Regions from separate parts of the Synechococcus sp. MU1625 genome, predicted to be linked through region 1. Evidence: predicted binding sites of a transcription regulator. Region 1 holds the regulator's gene; each other region holds the start of a gene.
The links. The regulator NtcA, encoded in region 1, controls nitrogen genes in cyanobacteria. The targets are predictions, from matches to a motif close to GTANCNNNNGNTAC.

Region 1 (4,071 bases):
CCGGGAACGTGCCGGAAGATCAAAAATTCCTGAGGAGATAGGCGTAGGTCGTAGCCGTAGGAGGAGCAACCAAAGCTCAGCACCGGACGCAGCTTCTGCTCCGGATCTAGATGACGGACGAGGCCGCTCTGAAATGGCTCGATCATTCCCTGCCCAGCCTGTTCAGTGATCCAGCGATCGCACTTGAGCATCAGAAACCTCGGCGCAACTCCGTGACTTGATCTGCCATCTCCACCACGCCGGCGGGGATCGCAGGTCCTGTGATGATCACATCCATCGAGGCGGGCCGCTGCTCGAGAGCTGAAATCACGTCCGATTCATTGAGGTAACCGAAGGCCACAGCCAGGCCGATTTCATCCAGGACCAACTGGTCGAGATCCCCCTGAATCAAATGCTGACGGCAGATGGACCAAACGGCAGCAACCGCCTCCGCACCGCCGGGGTGATTCGGAGAGGAGAGGCAGAGAGGCACCTCAGGACGCAGCCAAACCAGGCCTCCACAAAGTTGGACGCGACCTGCGGGCCCCTGCTGCACGCCCCCTTTGAGGAACTGACTGATCAGAACACGACTGCCCAGGCCAGCGGAACGCATCGCCTGACTGAGAACACTGGCGAAACTGCCGCGATAGGGCGCTGTGTGAACCTGGAGCTGCCCTTCGGGCGCCACCAGATATAGGGGTGGAGGATCTGCAACAGGTGGGAGGGGCCTGAGTCCTGCCCGCTGCAAAGCCTGCTGATCCCGATCCAGAGAGTTCTGGAACGCTTGTGGGTCGGCAAGGCTTGTGGTCATCACGGCAACATCCGTCCGGGCAATCCCGGCAAGACCTTGAATGTAGCGGCGAGATGACATTCCACAAGTCCATTGACACCACCCATGGTGTTTGGACGGGCGAGAACCAACCGCCTGCGAGGCTTGAAGAACTGCACACCACCGATGAGCCAAACCGCTGGAAGCCGCACCGATGGCCGTCGCCCTGAGCAATTACGGCCGTTCTCGGTGACCTGGAATCCCATGGGTTTTGCCTTGAGCTCCCTTGTGGTTCACACCGGCCGAACCGCTGTTCTGTGCAGCGTCTGCCTGGAGGACAAGGTTCCCCGCTGGCGGAAGGGGGAAGGGTTGGGATGGGTCAGCGCCGAATACCGGCTGCTGCCGGGATCCACGCCGCAGAGGCAATCACGGGAGCTCATGAAATTGTCGGGCCGCACGCAGGAGATTCAACGCTTGATCGGCCGAAGCCTTCGCGCTGTGATCGACATGAAGCGTCTGGGCGAGCGCACCTTGCTGATCGACTGCGATGTGATCCAGGCCGACGCCGGAACACGGACTGCATCCATCACGGGAGCTTGGCTCGGCCTTGAGCAAGCCTGCCTTTCACTCGTGGAAAAGGGGATTCTGGAGCAATCGCCACTGATCGACCAGGTAGCGGCCGTGTCCGTCGGCCTGGTGGGTGGCCAGGCCTTGCTGGATCTGGACTACAGCGAAGACAGCAGAGCTGAGGTGGACCTGAATGTTGTGCAGGCTGGCGATGGTCGCCTGTTGGAGATCCAGGGAACTGCGGAGGGAGCGCCCTTCAGCCGCAGCCAGCTCAATGAATTACTGGATCTGGCTGAGCCTGGATTGACATCCCTAATGCAGGCGCAACGCCAAGCGATGAACGAGCACAGCAGAGTTACGTAATAACCGCTACACGGCGGCCACCGTTGGCTCCGTAGCTTCGCCTCACCAGGGGGTTGTCATGACCAGTAGCCGAGGTTTCAGCCGATACGCCCCGCAGATGGTGGCTCCAACCCCCAGCACAGAACCGGCCAACCGCTCCCTCCTGGAAATCATCCGGGATCTGGACGGCGCCAGCAGTGAACTGGTGGACCGCAACAAGACCATCTTTTTCCCTGGAGATCCTGCTGAACGGGTCTATCTGATCCGCCGCGGAGCGGTCCGTCTCTCCCGCGTCTACGAGTCAGGGGAAGAGATCACAGTGGCCTTGCTCCGCGAGAACAGCCTCTTTGGGGTGCTTTCGTTGCTGACCGGTCAACGGTCTGATCGCTTCTACCACGCCGTAGCCTTCACCAGAGTCGAGATGGTGACGGCGCCTGCGACATCCGTGAAGGCGGCGATCGAAGCGGATACCAGCGTTGGCCTGCGCTTGCTGCAGGGCCTTTCCAGTCGGATTCTTCAGACCGAAACGATGATCGAAACGCTGACCCACAGGGACATGTCATCCCGACTGGTGAGCTTTCTGTTGGTGCTGTGCAGGGATTTCGGCGTCGCGGATGAACTGGGAATCACCATCGACCTGCGCCTGTCCCATCAGGCCATCGCCGAAGCGATTGGCTCAACGCGCGTGACAATCACGCGTCTGCTGGGAGACTTGCGTCAATCCGGTCTGGTTCAGATTGACCGCAAAAAAATCACCGTTCTGGATCCAATCGCTCTGGCCAAACGATTCAGCTAGGCAGCACGTCAACCCACAGGTGCGGCCATGAGTGGCTGGGCACTGATCCTGGTTCTGCTGGTGCTCGGGGGCGTTCTGTCGACCCTGGGTGACCGGCTGGGAAGTCGTGTCGGCAAGGCCCGCCTGAGTCTGTTCAAGATGCGCCCGCGACGGACCGCCGTTCTGATCACGGTGCTAACCGGCAGCCTGATCAGCGCACTGTCGCTCGGCCTGCTGCTGCTGGTGAGCCGCCAGCTGCGGGTGGGCCTGTTTGAACTGGATGCTCTGCAAGACCGGCTCCAGGACAGCCGGCGGCAGCTCGATGCAGCCGAACGGGAACGGGAAGAGACCCGAACAGAAGCCAACCGGATCGCTGCTGAACTCAAGCAGTCACAGCAACGGGCTGACACCCTGCGCCGTGAACTGGCTCCCCTGCAGAACGAACGCGCCCAACTCGAAGCAGAACGTGAGCGTCTGAGCCGGGACATCGCCTCCCGCGATGCCGACATCCAGCGCACGGAGGCCGAATTGAAAAGCGTGCGGAGCCGAATCCGAGCTGGCGAGCAGGAACTCAAGGAACTCGAATTCAACCTGGTCGCCCTGAGGCGTGGATCGGTGGTGATCAGTAGCGGACAGACCTTGGCGAGAGCAACGGTTCGTCTCGATGCTCCTGATCAAGCGAAACAGGCTGTCGACAGGCTGCTTCAAGAGGCCAATGCCAACGCCTACGGCAAGGTGAGGCCGGGTGAAGCACCCGAACGACAGTTGATCCGCGTTCCCCGCAGCGACGTGGAACGCTTGCAGAACATCATCCGCAAGCCGGACACCTGGGTGATCTCGCTGCGCTCCGCCACCAATGTGCTGCGTGGTGAAACGGCGGTGTACGCCTTCCCCGAAGTGCGTCCCAACCGCCCGGTGGCGCAAAGCGGTGACGTGCTAGCGACCACCACACTGCGAACGGATGAACGCACACCGGAGGGCATTCGAACGCGGCTGAACCTTCTCTTGGCCTCCGCCTATGCCGAGGTGCAACGGCGAGGATCCCTGACGGAAGGACTGCAATTCGATGGATCAGCACTCTCCCAACTGGCCCAGGCATTGATGGAGGGACCCAGCAAAAGCGTGGTCTTGAAGGTGATTGCCGCAGGGATCAGCTACAGCTCCGATGCTGTGGTCGTCACGGTTGAGGCATCCCCATGAAGCGGGTGGCCGTGCTCGATCCAGGCCGCTGCAAATGTGGCCTTGTGCTGGCCGATCTTCAGCATGGTCTTGTTAGCGAGGGCCATGTTCTGACCCCAGAGGCCGTGGAACCCTGGCTCGAGCAGTGGAATCAAGACCAAGCTCTAGATCGCATCCTGATTGGCGACGGAACAGGAAGCCAAGCGTGGATCAAGCGGCTGGAAGGCCTGGGCAGCCTCACCGTGATTCCGGAGCAGGGGACCACCCTGCGGGCAAGACAGCGTTACTGGACGCTGTGGCCGGCTCGGGGTTGGCGCCGAGTTCTACCGAAAGGGCTGCGCATTCCACCGGTGGACCTGGATGCTGTTGCCGCCTTAGTCATGCTGGAAGAGCACCTGGGGTGCCACCTGCAATGGCCAGAGCCTGCACCCACTTTCGTGCTCAAAACCTGGCCCTGACC
Region 2 (4,071 bases), on a different contig from region 1:
CCCGGCCCTATACCCGCAACACGCTTGAGGAGCACCTCGACATGCTGATGGTGTGCCACCACCTCGACCCCAAAATCCCCGAGGACGTGGCTTTTGCCGAATCGCGGATTCGCCGCGAAACGATCGCCGCCGAAGACATCCTTCACGACCTCGGTGCCTTCTCGATCATCGCCAGCGACTCCCAGGCCATGGGGCGCGTGGGCGAAGTGATCACCCGCACCTTCCAGACCGCCCACAAGATGAAGGTGCAGCGCGGTGCGCTCCCGGAAGACTCCAACCGCAACGACAACCATCGGCTGAAGCGCTACATCGCCAAGGTGACAATCAACCCCGCTCTTGCCCATGGCATCAGCAGCGAGGTGGGCTCGATCGAAACCGGCAAGCTCGCCGATCTCGTGCTCTGGAAGCCGGGCTTCTTCGGCATTCGCCCGGAACTGGTGATCAAGGGCGGTTCGATCGTGTGGGCCCAGATGGGCGATGCCAACGCCTCCATTCCCACCCCCGGGCCCGTGCACGGCAGGCCCATGTTCGGCGCCTTCGGCAAAGCCTTGGCTCCCAGCTGCCTCACCTTCGTGAGCGCAGCCGCCATGGATGCTGATATCCAAAGTCAACTGGGTCTGGAGCGCACCTGCATGGCGGTGAAGGACACCCGCAGCGTGGGCAAAAGCGCTCTCAAACTCAATTCCGCCCTGCCGAAGGTGAGCGTGGACCCGCAGACCTATGAGGTGTTCGCCGACGGTGAACTGCTCACCTGCGAGCCCGCCGAAGTGCTGCCCCTCGCCCAGCGCTATCTGCTGCTTTGACCACCACCCTGCTGGTGATCCAACACGTTGACCACGAAGGGCCCGAACTGGTGGGACAACTGGCACGGGAACGGGGAATGGCCCTCCAGACCCTGCGGCCCGACCGAGGCGACCGCCTGCCGCACCCAAGTGAATGCCCGAACAGCATCGCGCTGGTGCTGGGGGGACCAATGGGGGTGAACGAGCAACATCATCCGGACCTGCACTGGCTCCAAGCCGAGCTGAACTGGTTGACGGCCTGGCACCAGCAGCGTCGACCGGTGCTGGGCATCTGCCTGGGGGCGCAGCTCTTGGCTGTCGCTGCTGGCGGATCCGTGGAACCCCTGCAGGTTGGAGCGCCACCACAGCAGCTCAAGGAACTGGGACTGGGGGCAATCCACTGGGTTGCTGAACGGAGCGATGAGGCCTTACTGCAGGGACAACCGAGCAGCAGCTTGGTGCTGCATTGGCATGGCGATCGCATCCACCTGCCGGGCGATGCAACCCTTCTTGGTTCCTCGCTGCACTGTGCGGAACAGGTGTTTCGAATCGGCGATCACGCCATTGGCCTGCAATGCCACCTCGAGATCAACAGAGACGCACTGCAATGCTGGATCGCCAACGACCACACCTATGTAATGAGCGCCCTTGGGCCTGAAGGGCCCGAACGCCTGATGCGGGAGTGGCGCTGGCTTGGAGACAAGCTGCAGGAGCAAGGTCGACACTTTTTCAATACTGCGCTCGATCAGCTGCAGGAGTGCTGCAAGACCAGGTGATTCACATCAGCAAGGCCAACTAATTTCTACGGATAAAAATAAACAAAAGCAAAAACTTTTCAGATCAAGTATCGAACCGAACATCAACACAACGACCGAAAACGCTTCAATAGTTTTGTAGCAACAGCTACCGATCGTTCACTTCGCGCCACGCGAAGCGCAGTTCGCCTCAGGCCATGGAACGGGGACCTGAGCTTGCTTCGAGGACCTTCCAATGACCACCCTTCTCTATCGCGGGCATCAGTACCAGCAAAAGAACGCCACTGAGGGCAGGCCCGGTGTGCAGCTGGTCTACCGCCGCAACGTGTACCAATCCCGCCAGATCAACAGCCACCGCACTCCGGTGCAGCTCGTGTACCGCGGGGTGGGCTACACGCGCTAGGCCAACTTCTCAATCTGTAGCAACTCGAACATTCCAGTTCCGAGGATTAGGGCGTAATAGATCCAGCCTCAGCAACGACGTTGGATCTCATCACTTCCCGCCTCGACAAAGGCCTTGTGCAGGTGAATCCCTCCAGCGTGCACGGCGTGTTCTGGCTGCAAACCCACTTCCCAGCCAGCGAATGGGATGCCTTGCTGTCTGGCCAGGCTGCATTTGGAATGGATTGCATCGACGACCTCGTCAATGATGCGCGTCAAGCTGGTTTGAATGTGGAGTGGGAAGCCACAGTCCCCAGTTGAGCCATTCAGAGTTTTGCAAAAAGCCCTCGACACCCAGTGTTGATGGGCTTTTTTTAATGGCACAAACCAACGCGAATCACTAAGCCACCAACCGGTTGAGCATGGGCAACTCTGAGAGTTCATCCCTCCATTCCTGGGCCCAAAGTGCCTGGCTGCGTTCGTAAACCTCCATCAACTGTTCCACCGCACGCTCATGGAAATCAACCCGTAGGTCCAACAGCGGAAAGGCAGCTTCACCACTCACCTGCACCGCTGCTGAGGTGCAGAAATCGGAGCGGTGATCGCCTCCAGCAGCCTCCCCCGCCTGCAGGGCAGCCATAAGGCGTCGACCAAGTTTCCAGCTGGGATCGCTGGTGAGATACGCCTGCTCCATCGCCTCCACAACACCGTCGTCGACCAAACAATTGCCGGCGACAGACAGGTCACGCCGATGGCGGTGCCCAGCCCAAGCCCCGCAATCCTGCCCCGTCCAACAGGCCGTTCGACCATCCAGGTCGATCAGATGAAACTGACGCCGATCACGATGCTGATCATCCGCCAGAAGGCTGGCCAAAACACTCTCCGCATCCGCACTCTGCTCCAAGCGTTCAAGGCCACAGATCCCCAGATAGGGATTGGTGTGGGCCTGGGTCGCCACAGCGCCAACTCCGGCGCGGATGTGGGGCACGGTGGATCCAACGGCCAGATGACAGGTGGCAACTGCAACGCCAAAGCGGCCGTTGCTGGGATCACGGGCCAGGATCGAAAAGGTCACGGCAGCTGGCGGTCGAGCCGCAGCAGCGTTTCCAAAAGCACCGAAGTGCCCGCCCAGCACTGTTCGTCGCTGGTGAACTCCGCAGCTGAGTGACTCAAACCGCCCCGACTGGGAACAAAAATCATGCCCATCGGCCAACGGCGACCAACCTCCTGCGCATCGTGGCTGGCTCGACTGGGGAGATGGCTGTGAGACAGGCCGAGAGCGGCCGAGGCCTCAGCAATCGTGGCCATCACCACAGCATCAGCAGGGGTGGGATCAACACTGAACTGTGGGTCCACCGAAATCGGGCAGCCCGTTTCAGCACCAATGCTTTCGACCTGCTGCATCAACTCCTCCACCAATTGATCGAGAACAGTCGGATCAACATCCCTCAGGTCGACCGTCAGGGCGACAGCGCCGGGGACGACATTGGCGGCATTGGGCCAAACCTCCAGTCGACCCACGGTCGCCACAGGATCTCCTGGATGGCGGGATGCCATCGCCTCGACGGCAAGAACAATGCGCGACGCCGCCACGAGGGCGTCCTGTCGCAGACCCATCGGTGTGGTGCCGGCGTGATTGGCCTGTCCCTGCACGTTGATGCTGAACCGACGCTGACCAACAACACCCTCAACAACACCAATGGCATCCCCGCGTTGCTCGAGAACGCCGCCCTGTTCAACATGCAACTCAAGAAAAGCGGCATAGGCCTCATCGGAGCGTCGGGCCGACGCCAGCGAAGGCCAATGCCCCCCGATTCGCGCCAGATTCTCTTGAATCGCCTGGCCGTTGCTGGTGACGTAACTCTCCGGGTTATCGGAAGCCGTCCCCGCCAAGCCTTTGCAACCCACCATGGTCGACTCCTCATCGGCAAAGGCGATCAACTCAATGCCGTGCCGCAGCCTCATGCCCTGGTCTTGAAGAGCGCGGCAGGCTTCCAGACCTGCAAGAACACCCAGGGCACCATCAAAACGTCCACCGGTGGGCACGGTGTCGAGGTGTGAGCCGGTCACCAAAGCAGGACGGTGTGGCTCGAGGCCTTCAAGACGCCCGATCAAATTGCCAGCGGCATCCACACGCACCTGCATGCCCAACT
Region 3 (4,071 bases), on a different contig from region 1:
GAGGAAACCTCCAAAACTGCCGATTTGATCAAATCTCTTGCTGGTGAGCACACCGTTGTGGTGATCGAGCACGATATGGAGTTCATTCGCGACCTGGGAGCCCCTGTCACCGTGCTTCATCAAGGCCGGAAATTGACGGAGGGAACCATGGATGAGGTGAAGACTGATCCCCGTGTGATTGAGGTTTATCTCGGTGAATCTGATGATCACTAAATCTTCTTTGAACTAGATGTCATGCCGACTGCAATCCTTGAATCATCTACCATGCATCCAACTTCTTCTGACTTGATTCTCAAGGCATCAGGTGTCAATGTTTACTACGGTGAAAGTCACATCCTTAGGGATGTCGATCTGCAAATTCCCAAGGGAGAAATGGTTTGCCTGATCGGTCGCAATGGTGTGGGTAAAACCACATTTCTGAAAACATTGATTGGTCTGCTTCAGCAGAAAAGTGGCTCGATTGAATACGAGTCAAACCAGCTTTTGAAGCAACCTCCGTATCGCCGTGCTCGTCATGGCATTGGTTATGTGTCTCAGGGCCGCGACATTATTCCTCGCCTAACAGTTCGTGAGAACCTGATGCTTGGTATGGAGGCTCTACCTGGCGGAATGGGCAAAAATCGCCATATCGATCCCTTCATCTACGAACTCTTCCCAATTCTTGAAGAGTTTCTGAATCGGCGTGGTGGCGACTTGAGTGGTGGTCAACAACAGCAGTTGGCTATCGCTCGTGCATTGCTCGGTAAGCCCAAGCTACTTTTGCTGGATGAACCAACCGAGGGTATTCAGCCATCAATTATTCTCGATATAGAACGCGCTGTTCAGAGAATTATCAAGGAAACTGGAATCAGCGTCTTGCTTGTTGAGCAACACCTGCACTTTGTTCGACAATCTAATTTCTACTACGCTATGCAGCGTGGCGGAATTGTCTCAAGCGGGCCGACTACATCCTTGTCTGAGGCAGTGATTCAAGAGTTCTTGACTGTTTAACTTTCCACTAAAAAGCCCCGGTAACAATTGTTGCCGGGGCTTTTTTATGGGTTGTCGATTCAGCAGCCGCGATTCAGCATCCAAGGCCGGGTGGTGCTTTCCTGCAGCCTTGGTTTGGTGGAAGGTTCCCGTACTTTTTTAGTAACGAGTTCAGGTTCCCTCCGTTCAGTTTTCAAGCGCAACCCACCGGTAAGCATCATTGGCGGATTGAATAATCGCTTCCCGTGACTTCCACATTCCGGACACTCCGTGCTGGTGTCGCGATCTGAGATCGACCTCCACACTTCATAGGTCGGGCATTGGTTGGTCGAGCAGGCGAATTCGTAAACGGGCATTGTTTCGAGGAAATCAAAAAGAAGGAGTCAACCATCTGATTAACTCCTTCGTTGTTGAGCTTTGAGGTGTTTTATTTACCTCAGCAAGGAAGAATATCCTTGTCAAAAATGGAGGTTGGCAAGGCAAGTGTGCAGCATGCATTGGGGATGTCCACAATGCCGCTGATCCTGCCTTCGACAGGTGCACAACTCAAGAGCAAGTAAGCCTGTTCGCCGGTGTAACCGAATTTCTTCAGGTACTCAATGGCATTCAGACAAGCGCGACGGTACGCAATATGCACATCCATGTAGTACTGCTTGCCTTCGAATTCATCAACAGAAATTCCCTCGAAGACGAGGTAGTCGCTGTAATGAGGCTCAACGGGGCTGGTCTTGAACATGGGATTGACCATTCCGTATTTGGCCATGCCACCTTTGATCAGATCAACATGCAGGTCGAGATAGCCCGACATCTCGATGGCACCGCAGAAGGAGATTTCACCATCACCTTGGGAGAAGTGGATGTCACCCATTGAAAGTTTCGCCCCTTCCACATACACGGGGAAATAGATTCGTGTGCCTTTGGTGAGGTTTTTGATGTCGCAGTTGCCGCCATGTTCTCTGGGTGGAACGGTGCGTGCTGCTTCATTGGCGATTCGATCGAAATCACCCGCCTCCACATTGCCCAGGATGGCACTGTTGGGGTTGGGTAGAGCTGCCAGCACAGGCTCACTGCCGGAGAGGCCTGCGCCGTAGGTCCGGCGATCCGGTGCGGTATTGACCAGTTCCGTTTCCCTGCGGTTCCACTCGTTAAGTAGTTCCATGGAAGGAGCGCAGCCGATCAAGCCAGGGTGCGTGATGCCTGCGAAGCGCACACCGGGAATGTGTCGTGATGAGGTGTACACACCTTCAAGATCCCAGATGGCTTTTGCTGCTTTGGGGAAATGATCGGTGAGGAAGCCGCCGCCATTCTCTTTGGCGAAAATTCCTGTGAAACCCCATTCATCACCCTGTAGGGCTCCCACCTCAAGGATGTCCACGACCAGGATGTCTCCTGGTTGGGCACCGTTAACCCAGATTGGCCCACTCAAGACGTGAACAACTTCCAGGTTGACGTCAGCAATATCTTGCGGGTCGTCGTTGTCCTTGATTTGTCCATCGGTCCAGTCTTTGCACTCGATGCGGAAGACGTCGCCTGGATTGACAGAGGCAACTGCAGGAATGTCGGGATGCCACCTGTTGTGACCAGGCATCTCCTGCTGGTCCATGGGCTTGGTGAGATCCACTTTGAACAGGGTCTCGGGCATGAAAAGGCACTATCAACCAACCACATTCAAATCAGCCAAGAATTGCTGAGATGTTGTGGTTGATACTTATTGTCTTGAATGGTTTTTCGGTTTAAATATATTGGTATTAGATGACACTAAAATTTGATCGTGCTTTTGATATTTACCGGAGCTGGCGTTGGACAGCTCCGGGCGCAAGCCTGCCTATAACGTGACTGACTCAGCTGGTTTGGCAGTTGTTGTTCCGTTCTTCGGCATGGGTCCCAGCTTCACGCCTTCGGGGTAGTACTTCCATCCGTCTCGGACTCGAATGCTGCTATCCCAAGGGAGTTTGTATTCGCCTTTAGCCAGGTCTTCGACCCAGGTGAGGTAGTTTTCTTTTTCCCCCCCCGGTTTGCCCACATAGGCACGACATCCCAGATTGAAGATATTGTTTTCGAGGGCCCAGTTTTCTCTTGCCTTGTCAACCAGGCGTGGGAATAGTTCTGCTGTAACGATTTCCCAGGGGTTGCGATGGCCTTGCTGGATGACGTTGCCGTCGTAGTTGCAGACTGTTCCTTCGCCGAAGTAGTAGAACACACCGTCGTAACCAGCAAGGTTCACCGAAATGGTGTACATCAGGTTTTGCCAGGCATTGGTTCGGTTCGTCCAAATCCACTGGTCATTCACTTGGGTTGAATAACCCGAGATGCGGATGTAGACATTCGCACCTTTGTAAGCAGCTTCCCTTGCAAGTTCTGGGAACATGCCGTCATGGCAGATGCAGACAGCAAGCTTGGAACCTTTAGGGCCATCACACACAGGCATGCCGTAGTTGCCTGGAGACCATGGCTCGATGGGGACCCAGGGTTGCAGTTTGCGGTAGTGCAGCGCTATTTCGCCATCTGAATTAATGATGATGGCTGTATTGAAGGGTGGTTTGCTTGGGTCATCGTTGACCTCCATTAAGGAAAATACACCCCAAACATCGTTGTCTTTGCAGGCTTGTTTGAAGCGGCCGATTTCTGGTGAGTCGATGGTCAGCAGCATCTCGTCGTAGGTCCAGATCGCTGTGTTGAGCCCCTGAGTTGAGTACTCCGGCATCACGATCAAGTCTGCCTCTGGATAGCCGGCCTTGGTTGATGCAACTGCTTTACAGATCTGATCAACTTGGGTCTGAATGTCTTCCGGTCCTTTGATCACAGGGACCGGATACTGAATCATTGCGACGAGCAGAGATTCGTCCCAGGAGCTGACGCTACCGGTGCTTGCCATAAAGGAGGAATGGGAATCATTCTCACTATGTCTTCGGAGTTTTTGATCAGTTGTATCTCTTGCTGCAGCTTTCAGCCTTTTGGCCGTAAAGAGTTGCGATTGATACCGTTTAAGTGCTCAGTTGTCGCGGAAGTCTTCTTTGCGGCAAGCATTCTCGGCGAGGCGTTGTGCCCAGGTGGGAGCCTCTTCTCTCCCTTTGTTTTGTGTCGTCCCGTTGAAGTAAATCA

Region 2: the regulator NtcA is predicted to act here: its motif matches at 1,676-1,689, upstream of FZX13_RS06765 (DUF4278 domain-containing protein).
Region 3: the regulator NtcA is predicted to act here: its motif matches at 2,715-2,728, upstream of fmdA (formamidase).

Annotation. Positions count from the first base shown of each region.
Region 1 covers NZ_VTLA01000003.1:169,711-173,781, reverse strand. Annotated here, with positions in the region: gene dcd (dCTP deaminase) at 1-191, opposite strand, end outside; gene FZX13_RS08025 (cob(I)yrinic acid a,c-diamide adenosyltransferase) at 191-790, opposite strand; gene rph (ribonuclease PH) at 935-1,678, shown strand; gene ntcA (global nitrogen regulator NtcA) at 1,737-2,453, shown strand; gene FZX13_RS08010 (DUF3084 domain-containing protein) at 2,481-3,632, shown strand; gene FZX13_RS08005 (resolvase) at 3,629-4,069, shown strand; gene FZX13_RS08000 (DUF3146 family protein) at 4,053-4,071, opposite strand, start outside.
Region 2 covers NZ_VTLA01000002.1:167,950-172,020, reverse strand. Annotated here, with positions in the region: gene ureC (urease subunit alpha) at 1-803, shown strand, start outside; gene FZX13_RS06770 (type 1 glutamine amidotransferase) at 800-1,558, shown strand; gene FZX13_RS06765 (DUF4278 domain-containing protein) at 1,773-1,940, shown strand; gene FZX13_RS06760 (hypothetical protein) at 2,021-2,239, shown strand; gene FZX13_RS06755 (DUF1028 domain-containing protein) at 2,319-2,993, opposite strand; gene FZX13_RS06750 (Zn-dependent hydrolase) at 2,990-4,071, opposite strand, start outside.
Region 3 covers NZ_VTLA01000002.1:180,737-184,807, forward strand. Annotated here, with positions in the region: gene urtD (urea ABC transporter ATP-binding protein UrtD) at 1-213, shown strand, start outside; gene urtE (urea ABC transporter ATP-binding subunit UrtE) at 265-990, shown strand; gene FZX13_RS06835 (zinc ribbon domain-containing protein) at 1,050-1,325, opposite strand; gene fmdA (formamidase) at 1,406-2,611, opposite strand; gene FZX13_RS06845 (formamidase) at 2,795-3,844, opposite strand; gene FZX13_RS06850 (hypothetical protein) at 3,962-4,071, opposite strand, start outside.